DNA from 3 places in the Bradyrhizobium sp. 170 genome. Region 3 is predicted to be linked to each of the others. Evidence: predicted binding sites of a transcription regulator. Region 3 holds the regulator's gene; each other region holds the start of a gene.
What was found. Region 3 encodes LexA, which represses DNA repair genes until DNA is damaged. Its sites were predicted from a motif close to TGTTCNNNNTGTGTTCNG; they were not measured.
Positions count from the first base shown of each region.

Region 1 (6,726 bases), 4.5 Mb from region 3:
TTGGGCCAGCTCTTGGCGTACTCGGTGTTGACCTCGAGCCACTTCTCCAGGCCGGGCTCGGTGTCCGGCTTGATGGCGTCGGCGGGACATTCGGGTTCGCAGACGCCGCAGTCGATGCATTCGTCCGGATGGATGACCAGCATGTTCTCGCCCTCGTAGAAGCAGTCGACGGGGCAGACCTCAACGCAGTCGGTATATTTGCATTTGATGCAGGCTTCAGTGACGACGTAAGTCATCCAGGGCTCCGAACAAGGCTCCGAGACGGATCAGTTTTCCGGGGTCTGCGTAGCGCATGCGGTGCGCTGCCGCAAGGGAAGCGGAAGGCCGCAAACCGCCGTTTTTCAGGCGTTCCCGCGAGCTCAATGCAGATAGTTATTGTTTGCCGTTCTGCAAATCATCATAGAGCACGCGCGCGGCCGCAGCGTCGCCCCGCCGCTCGGAGAATCCGATCACCTTGAGAACGCGCACGGTGCGATCGAGCCCGATCGTCAGCACGTCGCCGACTTTCACCGAATGGCCCGGCGCCTTCTCGCGCACGCCGTTGATGCGGACGTGGCCGGCCTCGACGAGCGCGGCAGCGGAGGTGCGGGCCTTCACCACCCGCGCGTGCCACAGCCACTTATCGAGACGCTGCCGCTCCAAATATCTGCTCGACTATTCCTTGCGATTGCCGGCGAGCTGTTCCTTCAGCGCCGCCAGTTTTGCAAATGGCGAATTGGGATCGACCGGACGGTCGCGCTCACGCGGCGCCGCACTGGTCGCCCACTGACGGTGCGATGGCCCTGAGTCGCGCTTGTCGCGGCCGCCCTTGTCGCGGCCGCCGAAATCACGGCCGCCGCGCTCGCCCTTGTCGCGGCCACCACCCTTGTTGCGGTCGCCCTTGTTGCGATCGAACTTGTCGCGGCGGTCGCCGTCGCGGCCCTTGCCTTCAAAACGCTCGCGGGGTGGACGGTCCTGACGCACTTCAGCCGCCGCCGGTGCGCCCTCAGCCGCCACCGGGGCAGCCGTGGCATCCGCCGGCGCACCTTCGCGGGGTTTGCGGAAGTCATTGCGGCGACCGCGCCGATGACGCTGCTCGCGCGGCGCGCCCTCGGCGCCTTCGCCGCTGGCGGCTGGCGCGCCTTCGGCCGGGCGGCCGTGATGACGCTGGCGGTTGCGGTCGTGATGCGGGCGGCGCTCGTCGGAACGGCCGCCGGGCCGCCAGACTTCGACGAACTGCGGCTCGGCCGGCGTCTCGGGTTTTGTCTCTGTGCCAGCGGCCTCGACGGGAGCGGCTTCTGCGGCAGCGCCTTCACTAGGAGCTTCGCTCGCAGTTGCAGGCTCGGCGGCAGCTTCCGCGGCGCTGATCGTGTCCATCGCCTCCTGTTCCGGGGGCGCGTCCGCGATCGCGGCTTCTGCCGGCGTGGTCTCGGCGGGCGCCGTCTCGACGGCAGAAGCGGGCTCTTCGCTGGCAGCCGGGGCCAGCGAGACCTCCGGCAGCAGCGAGGCCGATGACACGGGCTCGCTCGCAACAGGCAATTCGGCCGCGACTTCTTCTGCCGACATCTCTGCCGCTACCTCGGCACTCGCCTCAACCGGCGGCGTCTCGGCGGAGACGGTCTCGACAACGACCTCAGGCGCGGGCTTCGGCGGCAGCGGCGGGCGCTTGTCCATGCGGTAGCCGAGCGCGCGCAGGATCGAGGCAAAATCCTCGCCGGCAGATCCCGTCAGCGAGGTCATCGCCTGCGTCACCACAAAGCCGCGGCCATCGAACGCGCCGGTCGGCTTTTCGCCGGGCGAGCTCGCGCGCCACGCCAGCGCCGGACGAATGAGATCGGCGAGCCGTTCCAGAATATCGACGCGCACCGCGCGCTCGCCGCACTGGCGATAGCCGAGCAGGCGATAGGCGTCGCGGTGCAACGCCTTGTCGACCGGGAACGAGGTGCGGCCCGAGCTCGCCAGATGCTGCGCGCCAGAGAGCGCGGACATGTCGACATTGTCCTGCTTCTCGGCCCACAGCAGCGAAGCCAGCGCGCGCGCGGCGGGCTTCAGGAGCCCGGGGAAATAGATGTGATAGGCGCCGAACCGCACGCCGTATTTGCGCAAGGTGGCGCGCGAGGCCTGGTCGAGATCCTTCATCTCGGCAGAAATCTTTGCGCGCTCCAGCACGCCGAGGCTCTCGACCAGTTGGAACGCGATGCCGCGCCCGATGCCGGTGATGTCCTCGGCCTTCGACAGCCCGAACAGCGGGCCGAGCAGCTTTTCGATATGCGTCTTCAGCCAGAGATCGAGCCGCGCCTGCACGGCCTCGCGCGGCGCGCCGTTGAGGCGGTCGTCGGCAATGATACGCAATCGCGGATGCAGCGCGTCGTCGGCCGCGACCAGCTTTGCGACCGCATCGCCGGTCCAGCGAATGGTGCCGTCTGACGTCAGCACGAACTGATCGTCGGGCGCTGCGGCAAGTTTTGTAGCGCGCGCATCGATCTCGCTGGCGAGCACCTGCTGGGCGGCCGCCTGCAACGCCTTGGCGTCCGAGCCGGCTTCCGCCGCATCGGGCGCAAAGGTAAATCCATCGAGCCGGCCGATCGCGTGGCCTTCCACAATCACTTCGCCGGTCTTGCCAATTTCCGTATTCAAAACTGAGTTCTCCCGCAGGCGGCGCATCAATACACTGGTACGGCGGTCAACGAAACGCTCCGTAAGCCGTTCATGCAGCGCATCGGATAATTTATTTTCGACCTCCCGGGCGATCCCCTGCCAGTGGTCGGGGTCGGACAGCCAGTCCGGGCGGTTGGCGACGAAGGTCCAGGTGCGGATTTGCGCAATCCGGCCCGACAGCGTGTCGATATCGCCGGTGACGCGGTCGGCCTGGTCGACCTGGGCGGCGAACCAGGCGTCCGGTATGCGGCCCTTTTTCATCAGGAATGCATAAAGCGTGGTCACGAGCTCGGCGTGGGCAGCGGGTGCGATCTTGCGGTAATCCGGGATCTGGCAGGCGTCCCACAGCCGTTCCACGGCGGCCGCGCCGTGGGCCATGTCCCTCACCTCGCCGTCGCGCGCCGCATGATCGAGCACGCGCAAATCTTCGGCAATCGGCGCGCGGGTCAAGGCCTCATGCCCCGGCGACAGCGCCAGCGACACCTGAAGCGCGCCGAGCGAGGCGAAGTCCAGTTTTGAGTTGCGCCACTGCAGCATTTTGACGCTGTCGAACGTGTGGTTCTGCAGCGCGTTCACCAGTTCCGGCTCGAACGGCGCGCAGCGGCCCGTGGTGCCGAAGGTGCCGTTGCGCGTGGCGCGCCCCGCACGGCCCGCGATCTGCGCGAACTCGGACGGATTGAGCCTTCGGAACTGGTAGCCGTCGTATTTGCGGTCGGAGGCGAACGCGACGTGATCGACATCGAGGTTCAGCCCCATGCCGACGGCGTCGGTGGCGACGAGATAATCGACGTCGCCATTCTGGAACATCGCCACCTGCGCATTGCGTGTGCGTGGGCTAAGCGAGCCCAATACGACGGCAGCGCCGCCATGCTGACGGCGGATCAGTTCGGCAATGGCGTAGACTTCATCGGCCGAGAACGCGACGATCGCGGTACGTCTGGGTTGGCGCGTGATCTTGCGGTCGCCGGCGAATTCGAGCTGCGACAGCCGCGGCCGTGTGATGATGGACGCGCCGGGCAATAGCCGCTCGATGATCGGGCGCATGGTGGCGGCGCCCAGCAGCAGCGTCTCGTCGCGGCCGCGGCGGTGCAGGATGCGGTCGGTGAAAACGTGCCCGCGCTCGAGATCGGCCGCGATCTGGATTTCATCGACGGCGAGAAACGACACGTCGAGATCCCTGGGCATCGCTTCCACAGTGGAGACCCAGTAGCGCGGGTTCTTCGGCTTGATCTTCTCCTCGCCCGTGATCAGCGCAACGCTCTCGGCACCCGCACGATCCGCGATCTTGTTGTAGACCTCGCGCGCGAGCAGCCGCAGCGGCAGGCCGATCACGCCGGAGGAATGCCCCAGCATCCGCTCGATCGCCAGATGCGTCTTGCCGGTGTTGGTCGGCCCGAGCACGGCGGTAACGCCGGCGCCGGGCGCGCGATCAGCCGCGAACGTGGAAGGTGAGAAAGCCATTATGTGCAGGTGTTTCTTCTATGCGTTCGTCATTGCGAGGAGCGAAGCGACGAAGCAATCCATGGTTCCTATGCCGCGCTATGGATTGCTTCGCTTCGATGACGGAAGCCTTTCTGGTCGCATGGCGTCAATTCGGCCGATTCTGTTTCACTTTGCGACGGCGATGCGGTCGCGGCTTAAGCTCTGGAACGAGTCTGGAACGAAACGCGCCCGAATCGCTGACTCTTCCCGAAACCCGATACGTTCACCGCAACATCTCGCGCTGACACGCCCGGGGCGGCACTAGATCAAGTTTACACGGGCTCCACAAGCGACGGTTTGGCGGTCGAATTCTTAAAGAGCGGAGTCGAATCAGAACCGGGCAAGAGTCAACTGGATTCCGCTACTTCGTCGTCCCTGCGAACGCAGGGACCCATAACCACAGGCGTTCATTGGTTGGCGCCGCCAGCAACTCCGAGTCCCTCAATCCGCACGGCCGCGGCGTATGGGTCCCTGCGTTCGCAGGGACGACGGCAGAGCGCGGGCGCCGCCCGAACCCTCAATTCGTCTTCGCCACCCTCGGCGGGGCCGCGGTCGTCACGAACGACGTCGCCTCCAGCATCGCCGGCCCGAACGGCGTCGGGATTGTCATGCGGAACGGAATCAGGATGCGGGTTCCCGCGATCGGCACGAAGGCGATCTCGATCCGGCGTTCGGTGGCGAGATATTTGATCACGGGGCGATCGGGGATGTAGCCCGCGATCGGGGTGAAATAGATCGCGCAGACCAGCGCCGGCCCGTGATAGCCCTTCTCGGCCTTCACCGTTTCCATGCGCTTGTAATCAAGCTTGAGGTCGTAGCGCAGCCGTCCGTCAAAAATCCCCGCGCCGGTGCGGCAGGAATCCGGCGACAGCACCTCGCCATTGCCGGGAACGCGCAGCATCGAGCCGGTCATGGGATCGAGCACGTTCTTCCGGTGCGCGTCGGTAACGACGATGCGATCAGGATCGACCGGCGGCGCCGGATCGATCGAAAAATCCTTCACGTTGCCGTTGGCCAGCACCAGGCGGATGGTTTCGGACTTCTTCTGCGTCGTGGTGGTGGCGGTATAGGCATTCGCCACCAGCGCGCCGCCCACGACGCGGCCCTGGCTGGAGCCGGAACCCGTGCCGCCCGAAAACGCCTTCAACAGGCCGGCGGTGCCGCCCTGGGCGGAGGCCGAAAACGTGTCGTCGCCGATTTCGATGGTCCAGGCGCCCTTGCCGACCGGGATGCCCGCCAGCGTCGCCTCGTATTGCGCATCGAGCCGGCCCTGCGCGGATGCGGCCTGCGGCGCCAGCGCCGCGAACACCAGGGCGCACAGGCTGAAACCGAGCCTCGAGAGGGGCGAAACGGCGCGTTTTGCGGTCACGAATGGATTGTCCCGGGATCGGCGCGAGCTGATGTTCATTTAGGCAGAAATATCCGGCAAACAACGCGTGCTTTCGCGAAAACCACGCCTTGATCAGGGCCTCGCATCGCCGCCCGCCTCTGTGCGGAAGGCCAAGGCCTTACCCCTTAACGAAAGCCATGGTGTCGGCGGGGATTGCGCCCTTTATATGATGCCTTAAGTGGCTGGAACCCCTTACAAACCGGCCCAATTCCGCGGTCCGGACCCCAGCGCTTTCGAACGAAGCCTGCGCGGACTTGGGGCCAGGAGCGGATTTCCGGTTCGCGTGAAGAAAACGCGTCAAAACAAGGGGCTTGGGCTGGTCGGAACGGGCTCCACGCCGCCCAAAAACCTTGACGGTTCGGCCGTCTCCCCCTATACGACCGCAGTTCCTGGAAATGGACGCGATTTTGGACCCCCGCGCAGCCGCGAGATGCGCTTGCCTATGGCGGGGATGGAAGAGGATTTTGCAATGTCCCGGCGCTGCGAACTGACGGCCAAGGGCCCCCAGACGGGCCACAAGGTGAGCCACTCGAACATCAAGACCAAGCGGCGCTTCCTGCCGAACCTGGTCAACGTCACCTTCATCTCGGACGCCCTCGCCCGCAACGTGCGCCTGCGCGTCTCGACCAATGCGCTCAAGAGCGTCGACCACAATGGCGGCCTCGATAAGTATTTGATCAAGGCCAAGGCCGACGTGCTCTCCCCCCGCGCGCTGGATCTCAAACGCGCGATCGAGAAGAAGGTCGGCAAGCCCGTGTTCGTGAAGAAGGCGAGCTGAGCTTCGTCTGCCAAATCTATTCTGACCGCGTGCATTGGACAGTCGGATCACACGATCCGGCTGTTTTGTTTTGGGGGCAGTTCTCTACGAAGCTTGCCAATTCTAGAAGCGGAGCGCACTCTGCGCGCTGTGGTCAGGTTGGCAGCACAAAACTCACACAATTAGCGGCCGGTAGGCAGGATGAGCGCTAAACTTCGCGGATTCTCTTTTGCGACTCGCTCATCGGATGCCGACGACGATCCGCCTGCAATTCAAGTCCTCGGAAGCGACCAAGCAGACGCGTCTTCAAGAAAGAAGACTAGCGGAAGAGTAAGAACGCCTGAGTCTCGATTGGCCGCATTAGCCAGAGCTCAATTGACGGCATCTGGCTTGCTCGAATTGGTCGACCCTCAGCGTACTCCTACGGACCTGATAATTAACTCGGACAACTATCAAACAC
Region 1 covers NZ_CP064703.1:8,755,888-8,762,613, forward strand. The annotation lists gene fdxA (ferredoxin FdxA) at 1-236, opposite strand, end outside; gene IVB05_RS41355 (RNA-binding S4 domain-containing protein) at 373-642, opposite strand; gene IVB05_RS41360 (helicase-related protein) at 655-4,098, opposite strand; gene IVB05_RS41365 (DUF3108 domain-containing protein) at 4,637-5,440, opposite strand; gene rpmB (50S ribosomal protein L28) at 5,979-6,287, shown strand; gene IVB05_RS41375 (ATP-binding protein) at 6,468-6,726, shown strand, end outside.
Region 1: a site for LexA is predicted at 4,283-4,300, ahead of IVB05_RS41360 (helicase-related protein). Genes of this name have one in related genera too.

Region 2 (6,726 bases), 2.2 Mb from region 3:
AGCGCAAGCCCTTCCAGGAGAGCACCAGCTTCCCAATAGCCGAACACGCGGCGCTGAAAGCGCTGCTTGAAATGGGGAAACACCTCGAACGGATGCTCGTAGCCCGCCGCGATCAATTCCAGAATTCGCAGTTCGGACGCGCCAAGCCCGGTTGCGCGACCGGGAAGCTCTTCGAGCATTTCCAGAACGCATCGCCGAAGCTGCGGCAAGATGCTCAGATCCCTGCTCAGCAGGTTGAACCACGCATGTGGCGTCGGTGCCCGGAAGGCCTGCCACGCAAGGCTTGCGATCTCAAGATGGTCATCGGTGATGGCGACGCCCATGAACTTCGATTTGGCGAGACGCGCTGGCTCTGCCTCGCCGAGAGAGGCATCCACGTGTCGCAAAATTATCCTTAAGGTTTTCGCCCGCGGGCCGAGATAATCCAATAGCCAGATCAATACCAGTTGGGCGTTCGGCTCGGTTTCCATCCAGAGTTCGACCGTTTCGCAACGTTCGCAAGCCTCGATTAACCCGAGATCCCTGAAGCCGAATAGCTGACGGCGCTGCCGGGGCTCAGAATAGAGCCAACTCGAGTCCGGTCCTTGCGTTGTCCTTTCTTCCAAAAATGCTGCAAGCTCCGCATCGGAACGCGGCGCCCCCCAAACCATCCGAAGCTCGAGGGCAATCACCAGATCGGCAAGACCGGCCGATACAACGCAGCCCGCACTTGAGGAATCTGACGTCAGGATCAAACGCGTCACGGTACGCCTCGTTCAGACTTGCGGGAGGGCTTGATCAGCGCCGGATTCCAGTGCCACAGATTATCGTTGGTCAGGTGCGTGCCGCCCCACCAGCGGTCGATTGGATTGTGCCGGCTGAAGTCTTCCTTGTGGGCGAGAACAGCCTTGCCGAATTCGGTGAGCGACAGCCGGCTGCGCAGGTAGGCCGGGTGCCGGTCTCGCAAATTTTTGCGGTCGAGCGTACGCAGTTCCTCGTCGAGGCCCGCCACGGCCGGTTGGGGCCCGAACGCCAGCCCATCCAGCAAGTAGCCGTATTCCCACTCGCCGAAGATGCGGGTTTGGCGCAGTTGGTAGAAATGGAAGAGCGCATTTGTGAGCGAGTATCCCCGCGCGATCAGTTCGAGCATCCGCATTTCCGTAGCGCCAAGCCCGGTCGAACTTGACGGCAGTTCTTCGAGCAGATCGATCAGGACGGGCCTGAGAAGCGGCAAGGCACTCAAATCCTTGCCGAGCAGATCGAAGCAGGCCTCGGGCGTCGGCGCCCGATAGGCCTGCCAGGCCGCGCTTGCCGTCTCAAGTTCCTTGTCAGTGACATCGACAACCACCGGCCGCCACCTGCCGAGCTGCGTAAGCTCAATCATCGCGAGGTCAATCAGACAAAATTTCAACTTGGCGATCGTCTTTGGATAAGACCGGAAATAATCGAGCAGCCAGACCAGGCTCAACTGAGCATTGGGTTGTACGTCGAACCATAGTTCGACGGCCTCGTAGTGCTGACAGAATTCAGCCAGGCTGAGATTCCTGCGACGCCTGTTCTTGCTCTGATTCAATCGGCTGACAAAGTCCGACCAATGACGCCCGCGTTTGACATCGGGTGTGCGCGGGCCGAGGTAGGTTGCGAGTTCATCCGGCGAAGGCAACTCTCCCCAGCCGAAACGAAAGAAGGAATCAACCGCAAGATCGGCGAATTCCGAGCTGGTGAATTCCGGGATCGACCAGCCGGTCAGGATCAGAGGCTTCATCGCACTCATCCACTACACAACAAAACGGGCGCTGAAGACGTCGGCAACTCAACGTCTACAACACCCGTCCGTCCGTTTCAGGCCTTAACCCCTGAAGCGTTTCTGAAGCTTATTCGTCCGCCGGCTCCTCGCCGTCGGCGTCGCGTTCGGCAGGGCCTGCCAGGATCTGTTCGGCGATCAGGCCGGAATTCTGGCGGATCGCCATCTCGATCTTGGCGACCATGTCGGGATTGGCCTTGAGGAAGGCTTTTGAGTTTTCGCGTCCCTGCCCCAGCCGCTGGCTGTCATAGGAGAACCAGGCACCGGATTTTTCGACGATGCCGGCCTTGACGCCGAGATCGAGGATCTCACCCATCTTGGAGACGCCCTCGCCATACATGATGTCGAACTCGACCTGCTTGAAGGGCGGCGCCAGCTTGTTCTTCACCACCTTGACGCGGGTGGTGTTGCCGACCACTTCGTCGCGTTCCTTGATCGCACCGATGCGGCGGATGTCGAGGCGGACGGAGGCGTAAAATTTCAGCGCGTTGCCGCCGGTGGTGGTTTCCGGCGAGCCGTACATCACCCCGATCTTCATGCGGATCTGGTTGATGAAGATCACCATGGTGTTGGACTTGTTGATCGAGGCGGTGAGCTTGCGCAGCGCCTGGCTCATCAGCCGCGCCTGCAGGCCGGGCAGCGCATCGCCCATCTCGCCTTCGAGTTCGGCCTTCGGCACCAGGGCCGCAACGGAGTCGACCACCAGCACGTCAACCGCGCCTGAGCGCACCAGCGTGTCGCAGATTTCCAGCGCCTGCTCGCCGGTGTCGGGCTGCGAGATCAGGAGCTCGTCGATGTTGACGCCGAGCTTGCGCGCATAGACCGGGTCGAGCGCATGTTCGGCGTCGATGAAGGCGCAGATGCCGCCCTTCTTCTGTCCCTCCGCCACCGTGTGCAGCGCCAGCGTGGTCTTGCCTGAAGATTCCGGCCCGTAGATCTCGACTACGCGCCCCCTCGGCAGGCCGCCGACGCCCAGCGCGATATCGAGCCCGAGCGATCCCGAAGAGATGGTTTCGATGTCCATCGAACGGTCGTTCTTGCCCAGCTTCATCACCGAGCCCTTGCCGAACTGGCGCTCGATCTGGGAGAGCGCGGCAGACAGGGCCTTGGTCTTATCCATGGAGGATCCTTCAACGATACGCAGGGCAGTGGCGGACATAATACGTGCTCCTTATGGCGGGGATTCGCGAGCGGGACAAACGGGCGGTGGCAGGTTTTGGATTCGATTTCGGGATTCGTTGGCGTATAGGAATTTCGTACCACGTTTGTTCTATGTTCGCAATATGTTCTTTTCCCGCGAAGGGTGCGCTGGCCTGTTTCGAACCCTGGTGGCCGGTTTTGAAGTTAACGGTGGCCTAATTCACAGCCTCGCAACAAGATGGAGGCAACGCCCATGGCGTCTCTCTCAACCAGGAGTTTCATCGCAGGTTCGACAATCTGTATGGCTTTTGCAGCTTTGAATGGAGCCGCCTTGGCGGAGTCGCTGGGTTTATCAATGCCGCGCCGCCGTCCGCGCGGAAATGAAGGGGCCCGATTGCCGGATGCCGATACCCCCGAACCCGACGAGCCACTGCAATATACCCTCTAACGCGGAGGTCGAGGTTATGGACAATAAAATCAATGAATGCGTCAAGCGGGGTGGTCCGGGACGATAAGCAAGAACGAGATCATGATGGAGGTCTAGAGGCCGCCTCAGTTGGCGGCCTCTTGGTACTGGCCTGTTGGTATTGGCCTGGGGCGATGGCCGGTTTTTCATCTGCGAATGGCCTGTTTCCGGCCAGTACTCAGGCCCATGATCACGAAAACAGAAAGACCCCGATCAGCAAACCTGCTGCAAATGCCCAGAGGCCTAGCGTGCAGGCCGAAACAATGCGGACGAGAATACGGAGGTCCTGCGGGATCTCGTGGGATCGATCCATCATTGCAGCCGTCCCCCTGCGCAGCATTTGCTGGGGCCGTCCTTTATGGCCGGGCGGCATCCCGGCCGCCCGACCCACGCATTAAATCCTAATTCGGGCCCCGTCTGTCCGGCTTCCGACATTGTCGTTTTCGGTGGCCTGATTTGAATTGGCGAGTGGCCGGACTGACGCCGCAACCGGCAGCGTGCCCGCCCGGACACAGGCCCCACCTTGAGTTCACTTTTGTACCGTTCCCCCCGGAACGGATTCCGCCGCAGTGCGTAATTGCATCGGGCGCGGCGGACAGTAACGGGTAGTAACGGGGAACCAGATTGTGCCGGGCAAAAAATATCTAACGGAACAAGCGGCAACCTTCCTGAAGTTTGCAATGGCCACCACGGATCCGGACGTCGCCGCGGGCTTTCTCGACAAGGCCGCCGACCTTTCGGCCAGGAGTGAAGAGGCGCCGGATGCCAGCCCCCGGCCGCCTGATGTAGAGCAGCCGGAAAGCTAGCTCTCGCGATGAGGCCGCCAACGAGCGGCCTCATCGTTTTATCGGTCCATCTGCAAGTCGAGGCGTGGGTGACGTCGCTTACAATTTTAGGCGTGCTTGCAGTTTCGCCTGAACCGTCCGTCAAGACGCGCACGCTATGTCTTACGGCATGCACACACAGGTTGCCTTCACCCCCGAACCCATCCTGCCGATACTTCAGCAGCTTGGCGCCGATCTCCTCACACGGCTCTTGAGCCTCAACCGCACCCCCGGAGCCCTCGCGGGTGCCGCAGCCGGTCCGGCCGGACGCGCCGTCGAGACCCCATATGCCGCCGCGGCAGCCTTATCCGACGCGCCAGGAATAGGAGGCCGCAAAGCCGCTGGCGACCTTGGTCTTGAGCACTCACCGGCTCGGCCAAGCGCTCCGACGGCGCGCGATCCCTCACACCTGCAGCGGTTACGCAGCTTCCTGCATTCGCGATTCCGCCGATTGATCCGACAAGGTTCAGATGTGCATGGCCGCGAAGGCGCAGTGCATGAAGACCGGCGTTCATGTCGGTCCCTATGGTCCCTATAGCGGCAGGCATTACGCCGGCATGACACGGATGTAGCGGGCCGGCCCGCCACAGCCAAACGACCCCGCCGCATGGGGCTATGCAGCGAGGTCGCCGATGACGGGGGAAATCTGGAGGACCACCCCGCCCTCGCGAGCAGATACGGCCGCTGCAAGGCCCCGTTTCAGCGTGCTAATCGCCCGGCAAATTCGTCTCGGGCCGCGTTGAACCTTTTTCATTCCGCCCAGACAAAACCTTGCCTGGGACATTGCATCACTCGGGGAATAGGCCTGCGCCGCCAAGCGACCATACTCCGCTTGCGCGGCGCAGTGCTTTTCAGCAGGGGCGGAAGCAGGGCCGGCGCGGGAATTCGGACGCGCCCGCGGGGTTGAAACGCATACCGCGCGAGGATTTCTGCCGTGCCGACCGCGCGCGGCAAATCTATTGTAAGCGGATGGAATATGGAACTTTGCGGTTCCACTCCCGTTAAGCAGAGGATGCGGGAGATTCCATGAATCACAAAGGCGTAGAATATAACCTGACCAGGTCTGAAACCCCGGGGTTCTGGCAATGGCAATTTCGGATCGGCGACCTGGTCAGGTCGGGAAATACTGAGGCGCGGCTTGCCCTGTTGGCCGTGCGCCGCGTCCAGTTAAGGATCGATCGCGAGCTGAAGCACGCAGCGCGCCAACTAACGTCCTGATTGGGGTTCGCGCGGGTTTTTCCCGGCCCCCACTCCAGTCCTTCGCAGGCACCGGCGCCTGATCAAGTTTCACATAGTTGCGTTTATTATTTTTGCAATTTTAAGTGTAAGGTTTGGATTCGAAGCGGTAGGGGCCGCGGCGGGATTTTTATATGATCTACAAGGGCGTTGAATTCACCGTGACGGCGGTCGCTCCGGGCATTTGGAAATGGCAGTTCGGTATCGGCGACAGGGTCATCGCGGGCAAAACCGAAGCCAAGCTCAATCTGCTGGCCATCCGGCGGGTTCAGCTTCGGATCGATCGGGAGCTTAAAAAAGCCGAACGGGAACATCCCGCCTCGCTGGATCCTTCTGCCGGCCGCACGTCGGAGAAATCTTAAGCAATTACAATGAGTTGAGACTAAAAGTTGACCCAGGCTAATATGCCCGGTAACGGGCATTGGCCCGTAAAAACCCGGGGTTGATCTTTGCGCGCGCCAGGAATCCACTCCACCCGCTCTTGCGGGTTCTCTGGGCCAATGGCGGCCCCATTTTGCATCTGGTTCAGCTTGCCATGCCGATCTTTTTCTTCAGCGTTCGACATGGCGAGGATGCATGCGTCAACAACGACGGTGCAGAATTTACCGATCATAACGCCGCGTGGAAGGAAATGACCGGCGTCTGCGGGGACATGATCGCGGACATTTCCCGAAAACTCTCCGAAAACGCCGAGTGGCAGATGGAATTACTGGACGAATCCCGGAAGCCGGTATTCCGGATTCGCCTGGTTGCGGAGACGCTGCAGGACACCGATCAAGAGCGCTAGGCGTGCGCCTTTTTGGGAGCCGCATCCGGTTCACTGGCCGGCGCAGCGCCCTTTCGCAGCTCCCGGGCGGAGATGAATCGGACGCCGACCAATTCGCCCTTGCGCCAGATCAACGTGCATACCCGCCGCACCTCGCCACCGGCAGTCAGCGAAAGGCCGAACACCTTCGGCACCGCGAGGTCGCCCACGTCGAGGCAGGCGCCGTTCTCGGAAATGTCGAGGATGTAGCACTGGATCCATGGCGCATCCGGCGCCGGAATCAGGAATCCGGGCTTGCGCAAGTCGACCCGAACGAACTTGCGGGCGCCTAGGTCTTTGCGGTCTCTCGCCATGATTTCTCCTGCGCGGGGAAATACTAGGCGGAATACCTGAATACCGAGTTATCGGAATTCGGCAAAAATCGAGGTTGATGCCAATTCCAGGGTGCAGATGGATTGCTAATCGGCGCTGGCAAGCCGGCGCATCGTGAATTCGATGTCACCGTCAGGCA
Region 2 covers NZ_CP064703.1:6,506,568-6,513,293, forward strand. The annotation lists gene IVB05_RS30390 (hypothetical protein) at 1-470, opposite strand, end outside; gene IVB05_RS30395 (hypothetical protein) at 740-1,744, opposite strand; gene recA (recombinase RecA) at 1,854-2,942, opposite strand; gene IVB05_RS30405 (hypothetical protein) at 4,016-4,195, shown strand; gene IVB05_RS30410 (hypothetical protein) at 5,240-5,431, shown strand; gene IVB05_RS30415 (hypothetical protein) at 5,584-5,811, shown strand; gene IVB05_RS30420 (hypothetical protein) at 5,985-6,236, shown strand; gene IVB05_RS30425 (PilZ domain-containing protein) at 6,233-6,568, opposite strand; gene IVB05_RS30430 (hypothetical protein) at 6,674-6,726, opposite strand, start outside.
Region 2: a site for LexA is predicted at 3,057-3,074, ahead of recA (recombinase RecA). Genes of this name have one in related genera too.

Region 3 (6,726 bases):
CTGGCGACGCTGGCCTGGCCGATCGCGGTGGTGGCCGCGCCGGTGGCGTTGCTGCCTTCGCCGAAGGCGCTGGCGGTGGCACCGTTGGCGATGCTGCCCCGGCCGGTCGCGGTCGCGCTGACGCCATTCGCTTTGCTGAGTTGGCCGATCGCCGTCGCGTTGGTGCCGTTGGCGAAGGCACTCGTACCGGTCGCCGTCGCGTTCGCGCCAATTGCCGAACTAAAGGCCCCCGTCGTGGTGGCGAAGGCCCCGGTCGCGGTGCTGGAGCCGCCGGTCGCGGTGGCGAAATCGCCGGTCGCGGTAGTGCCCGCGCCCGTTGCCGTCGCGAAGTTACCGCCGGCGGTGCTGAACACCCCCGTCGCGGTGGCTTGAGCGCCGTTGGCGGTGCTGGCGTAGCCGGTCGCGGTCGTTTGAGAGCCGTTGGCATAGCTGCTCACGCCGGTCGCGGAAGCTTGATCGCCGTTGGCAAAGCTGCCCATGCCGGTCGCGGTCGCGGTGACACCGTTCGCAACACTGCCAGTGCCGGTCGCGGTGGCCAGGGCGCCGTTGGCCAGACTGGCCATGCCCGTTGCCGTGGCAGAAGCTCCGTTCGCCTGGCTGAAGTAACCGGTCGCCGTGGCGCTGCTCCCGTTCGCGTTGCTATTTGTGCCTGTCGCGGTCGCATCGACGCCGTTCGCGATGCTGAGCGTGCCCGTCGCGGTCGCCTGCGCACCGTTCGCGAAGCTGACCGCGCCCGTCGCGGTCGCATCGGCGCCGTTCGCGATGCTGAGCGCGCCCGTCGCGGTCGCGTTGCTGCCGTTCGCTGTGGCCACAGAGCCATACGCCGTTGCGAAGAAGCCCGTCGCATTCGCTCCCGACCCCACTGCGGTGGAGAAGGCACCTGTCGCCGCGGTGACGGTACAGCCCGCGCCGGTAATGTTGCCGCCGGTACCGGAAAAGCATTGAGCGAAGGCCGGCGAGACGCCGACCGCCGTCATCATCCCGGCCGCCGCCGCGAGGCTGCGCAAGGTCCCGCCGCAGAGCATGCTGCTCGCCAGCAGGCTCGCCCGGCGATCGGATGGAAGAATTACACCGGAAGCGCGCGGGGACGCAGAACCCGTTGCCGTAGCTATCGCCCCCGTCATCGTCCGCTCCGGCTTCGCGCGAAACCAGCTCGGGTGAGCCAGCCTGTGGCTGGCCAAAACTTTGGGCGCCCACACCTCAATCTCAGGGAACCCTACCCCAATCACAGATGCGAACAAATCGCTGACGCGGATTGAGACGATTCCCGCCTGACCTCGGGTGAGATTGCAGAATAATGTTGCTGTTCAGCAACATATCCCGGTGAGTTCAGGATAAAATTCAGACAGCGGATGAATTCCGAAACTGCGGTATCGGGCGCAAGCCTTCCGCGCCGCATTTTTGCCTCCGCTCGCGCTCTCCGATATGAAGGCGCGCGCGATCTCGTCGCCGGGCCGAACAGCTGAACAGACGCGCTTGCACCCGAGGAGAAGTGCCCGTGGCCTTGATGCCTGTCGCCGATGCACTTGCTGCGATCCTCAGCCGCGCCGAACCGTTGCCCGAGGAAATGATCGCGCTCGATGATGCCTTTCATCGTGTGCTGGCGCGCGACGTCGCGGCACGGCGGACGCAACCGCCGCAGGCGATGTCGGCGATGGACGGCTATGCGGTGCGCGCGGCGGATGCCGCCGATATCTCGGCACGGCTGAAGGTGATCGGCGAGGTCGCGGCCGGCCGCCCGTTCGAGCGCAAGGTAGGCCGAGGCGAAGCGGTGCGGATCTTCACCGGCGGCGTGATCCCTGATGGCGCCGACGCCGTCATCATCCAGGAAGACACCGGCGTCGACGGTGACCATATCAACATCACGGAAGCCGCCGTTTCCGGCCGACATATCCGGCCTGCCGGCGTCGATTTCCGCGAGGGTGACGTGCTGCTCACGCGCGGACGCCACCTCACCGACCGCGACCTGTCGCTCGCCGCCGGCATGAACTATCCGGAGCTTGCGGTGCACCGCCGCCCGAAGGTCGCGGTGCTTGCGACCGGTGACGAGCTGGTGATGCCGGGGTCGACCCCGGGCCCGGGCCAGATCGTCTACTCCAACGGCTACGGAATCCGTGCGCTGGCGCGCGCCGAGGACGCCGAGGTCGTCGATCTCGGAATCGCCGCCGACACGGTCGCCGCCACCGCGCAAGGCATCCGCCGTGCGCGCGAGCTTGAAGCAGATATCCTGATCACCATGGGCGGCGCCTCGGTCGGCGACCATGACCTCGTCAAGCGGTCGCTGGAGGCCGAGGGGACGACCATGGCGTTCTGGCGGATCGCGATGCGGCCGGGCAAGCCGATGATGCATGGCAGGCTGGGTGCGATGCGGGTGATCGGCCTGCCCGGCAATCCCGTCTCCTCCTATGTCTGCGGCTTCCTGTTTCTGGTGCCGTTGATTCGTGCATTATCGGGCCGCGACACCGTCCATCATCGGCGCGAAAGCGCCCTGCTGGGCCGCGATCTCGCTGCCAACGACCAGCGCGAAGACTATCTTCGGGCACGCCTCGAAGAGCGCGAAGACGGCACGCTGATCGCGGTGCCGGTGAACCACCAGGACTCATCGCTATTAGGGAATCTCGCTGCGGCACGGGCACTTGTGATACGTCCGCCGTTCGCGCCGGCTGCCGCGAAGGGTTCGCGGTGCGAGCTGCTCCGGCTGCCGGAATGACGCCTGAACTGCGCCTTTGAGGGTGTCTTCAGCCGAAGCCGCAATGCGTTCACCTGAAATTAAGTGGTTGCGGAACACATATCGAACATATAGTGTCCGTTCATGATTTGTTTCGACTGCTAGTGTCTATGGTTGGGAGTTTTGGGGACTCCCGCAATGGACCCTGGAGATTCGGGACCGAAAGACTGTACCAACCGGGGGAATGCTCGCGATGCTTACGCGCAAACAGTATGAACTTCTGCGTTTCATCAATGAACGGCTGAAGGAAGCCGGCGTACCGCCCTCCTTCGACGAGATGAAGGATGCGCTCGACCTGCGCTCGAAATCCGGAATTCACCGCCTCATTACGGCGCTGGAGGAGCGCGGCTTCATCCGCCGCCTGCCCAACCGCGCCCGCGCCATCGAAGTCATCAAGCTGCCGGAGCTGGCTGCCGCCGCTAACGGCCGCCGCGGCTTCACGCCGAGCGTCATCGAAGGCACGCTCGGCAAACGCTCCGTAAGCGCGCCGGCCAGCGAGGACGACGGCAATCGCCCGGTTGCCGTGCCCGTGATGGGCCGGATCGCCGCCGGTACGCCGATCGAGGCGCTGCAGACCCGCAGCCACACCATCAGCGTGCCGCCTGACATGCTCGGCTCCGGCGAGCATTACGCGCTCGAAGTGCGCGGCGATTCCATGGTGGACGCCGGCATTCTCGACGGCGACATGGCGCTGATCCAGCGCAACGAGACCGCCGACACCGGCGACATCGTGGTGGCGCTGATCGACGAGGAGGAAGCCACGCTAAAACGCTTCCGCCGCCGCGGCGCCTCGATCGCGCTGGAGCCCGCCAATGCCGCCTACGAAGTCCGCATCCTGCCGCCGAACCGGGTCCGGATTCAGGGCAAGCTGATCGGGCTGTACCGCAAATATTGACCTGCTGGATGCGGACGTGACTGCGACGGCAATCCCGCCCCGGCCTTTCGGCCGGGGTTTTTTGCTGCATGCCTGGAACAAAACTGCGTTAGCGCGTTTGTGATTTTGACGCAGTGCGCTAGCCGCAGAATTGCCCAGAAACAAGAAAAGGCTCTGCGCCAAGTCCGCTCTGAATATGTCCACTCTGATAGAGGCCTGTGCCTCCTTCTTGCAGACACGGGTCAGCTATCTCAAACGAGGGAGCCATCCGATGTGTGACTATAGCCTGCACGCTGTGGCGACGCGGCCTGCCAAGGTCGGCGAGACGCTGATCACCACGACATTCCGCGGTACATCGACCCGCGGCTTTGCGTCGGAACGCGAGCCTTCAGTGGCGGTCTGCATGCTTCCCGGCACCGAACTGGCGTTCGCCGAGGACGTCAAATACGACAACCGGTGGATCTGGACGCGAACCACCGACTGGCGGGTCGGCAAGTTCAACCAGATCGAACCCGAAGTGACCGATCGCCACCATGACGCGATCGAATTTCCGGACGGAAGCCATGTGCTGGTGACGCAGCTTTGCGAAGGCCAGCGCGCGACCGTACTGCAATTGCCGGTGACCGAGGGCGAACGTGCGGCAAAGGTGACGGAAGCGCCACCGGCCGAATCCATCGTGACCGGATAAACGACGCGCATGTGATCCGCCGGTTCAGGCCGGCGGATCATGGTGATATGGTTTTTTGAGAAACTAGGCGCCGAGGGGCAGTCGGTGGTCAACAAAGTCACATGGCAAAGAGCCGGACGCGTCACGGAGCCCGGACGGTACATGTTCCGGTACGGCTGGCTCACCATCACGGCCGAAGATCTCGCGATCTGGCGGCAATTCCCCGAGGCGTCGTTCACGCTGGTCAACCTGCCGTCGACCCCCGACGCGCCGGAGGAATTCCACCTCGGCGCATTCGAAATACCGGCCAGTCCCTCAAGCCCCCCGCTCGACGAGCACTGAAGTTCGTCTGGAGCCCTGGGGCTCCAGATTTTTGATTCGACGCGTTTTCTTGACGCGAACCGGTCTCCACCCCGGATCAAGTCCGGGGCAGGCTTTCGCTGGAAAACGCTCTATTCCTCCGCCTGAAGATCGGCCTCGGCCGGCGTGGCGTCGACCGCGCGCGGCGGCACGACGCGCGGCGCCAGAACGGCTGCGTCTGCTTCGCTCTCGTCCGCGATGGCCGGCGACCACGGGCGGTCGATCCCTCTGGGTTTGGCCGCCTCGACGACAAATCCGTCACGGCCTCGCCGCAGCGCCATCGCGCCCTGCCGCCGCAGCCGGTCGGCATCGATGACGGAAGCCGCGCAGGAAGCGGGCGCCTGCCGCAGCGTCACAATCAGCGCGGCGCGCTCGCAATCGTCCGAGAGTGCCTCGGGCCTGAGCGCCTGCGCGATCAGGGTGCCGCCGGCGGATTGCATCACGCAGCCAAAATCGTCGCATGAGACGCCTGATGTGAGCGACGCGTCAGCCGCCGTTCGGGCGTCCGCATCCGCCGCCAGCCACTCCTTCAGCAGGAAAGAATCCCGGGAGCCCTTTGCCGCATGCATCAGATGCAGCCGGCCGTCCTGCCCACGGACGCCGACATTGCGGCCATCGGCGGAAATCAGGATATCTGGCTGCGGCACCCTCGCCGCCCAGAGCGCCGCAACCACGACCAGTACGGCGCCCGACCAGCGCAGCGGCGTGCGCAACAGGCCGAGCAGGATGATGCCGAGGCTGGCCGCAATCAGCGGGCCGATGCCGAACGCCGGCACGCGGCCGACCGCGCCGGGCAAAGCCGCGACCCATTGCGTCACCGCGATCATCCAGTCGATGCCGACACCCATGATCGCCCAGAACAGGCGATCGAACCCGAACGGCATCGCGACGAGTCCGAGCAGGCCCGCCGGCATCACCAGCGCTGACACCACCGGCATCGCCGCGAGATTGGCGAGCACGCCGTAAGGCGTCACCCGGTGGAAGTGAAAGGCCGCGTACGGCATGGTCGCGAGCCCCGCCACCAATGAGGCCAGCAACAGCATCGTGATCTCGCGGCCACCCCACAGCGCCACGCGGGCGGTCGCGGTATGGTCCGGCGTCGCGAACAAACGCGGCATGCCGATCTGCACCAGGGCAACGAGGCCAAGCGTCGCCGCAAACGACATCTGAAAACTCGGATGCACCAGCGCCTCCGGCGCGACTGTCAGCACGATCAGGGCCGCGACCGCGAGCGTGCGAAACGTAATCGCCCGGCGATCGACCATGACCGCGATCAGCACCACGGCCGTCATGAAGAACGAGCGCTGCGTCGCGACCTCGGCGCCCGACAGCAACAGATAGAACGCGGCGGCGACCAGGGCTGCCGCAGCCGCCCATTTCTTGATGGCGTAGCCAACCGTGAGAACCGGAAACAGCGCCAGCAGCGCCCGCACCGCAAAGAACACGACGCCCGCGACGACGGCCATGTGATAGCCCGAGATTGAAAGGACATGGCCGAGACCGGAGATGAACATCGCGTCGTTCACCGGCGGCGAGATCGCGTCGCGCCGCCCGGTCAACAGCGCGGTTGCAATCGCGCGCTTGTCACCCTCCAGCGTGGTCCTGATCCGCGCGTCGATCGTATCGCGCAGGCCCTGCATGAACGCCGAATAGCGCAGGCGCAGCCCGCCGCCGGTAGCGGGCGGCTCCGCGGTCTTGATCGCGCCCATCACGAAGCCGGAGGCGCCGATGCCGGCAAAGAACATGTCGCGGCTGAAATCGTAGCTGCCCGGCCGCACCGGCGTGAGCGGCGGCAACAGCCGCGCCTTGAGCTCGACGAAGCTGCCGACCGCGGGCGCCGTGCCCTTCTTCACCGATAGCCGCACGCGCTCGAGCCTGGTCGTTCCGCGCGCGCTTTCCATGGTGACGACGCGCAGGACAAAGCGGTCGGTGCGCTCGCGGATGTCACGCGTTTCGACAAAGCCCGTCAACGATACCGAAAACATCGGCCGCGCCAGCACGCCATGCGCGACCCGCGCCGTCTTCCAGGTCGCGATCGCAAAGCCCGCGGCGACGGCGGCGATCATGACGGCGACAGGAAAGAATTTTTGCCGCCGC
Region 3 covers NZ_CP064703.1:4,265,084-4,271,809, reverse strand. The annotation lists gene IVB05_RS19735 (hypothetical protein) at 1-1,025, opposite strand, end outside; gene glp (gephyrin-like molybdotransferase Glp) at 1,499-2,710, shown strand; gene lexA (transcriptional repressor LexA) at 2,922-3,623, shown strand; gene IVB05_RS19720 (hypothetical protein) at 3,874-4,290, shown strand; gene IVB05_RS19715 (hypothetical protein) at 4,330-4,611, shown strand; gene IVB05_RS19710 (ComEC/Rec2 family competence protein) at 4,722-6,726, opposite strand, start outside.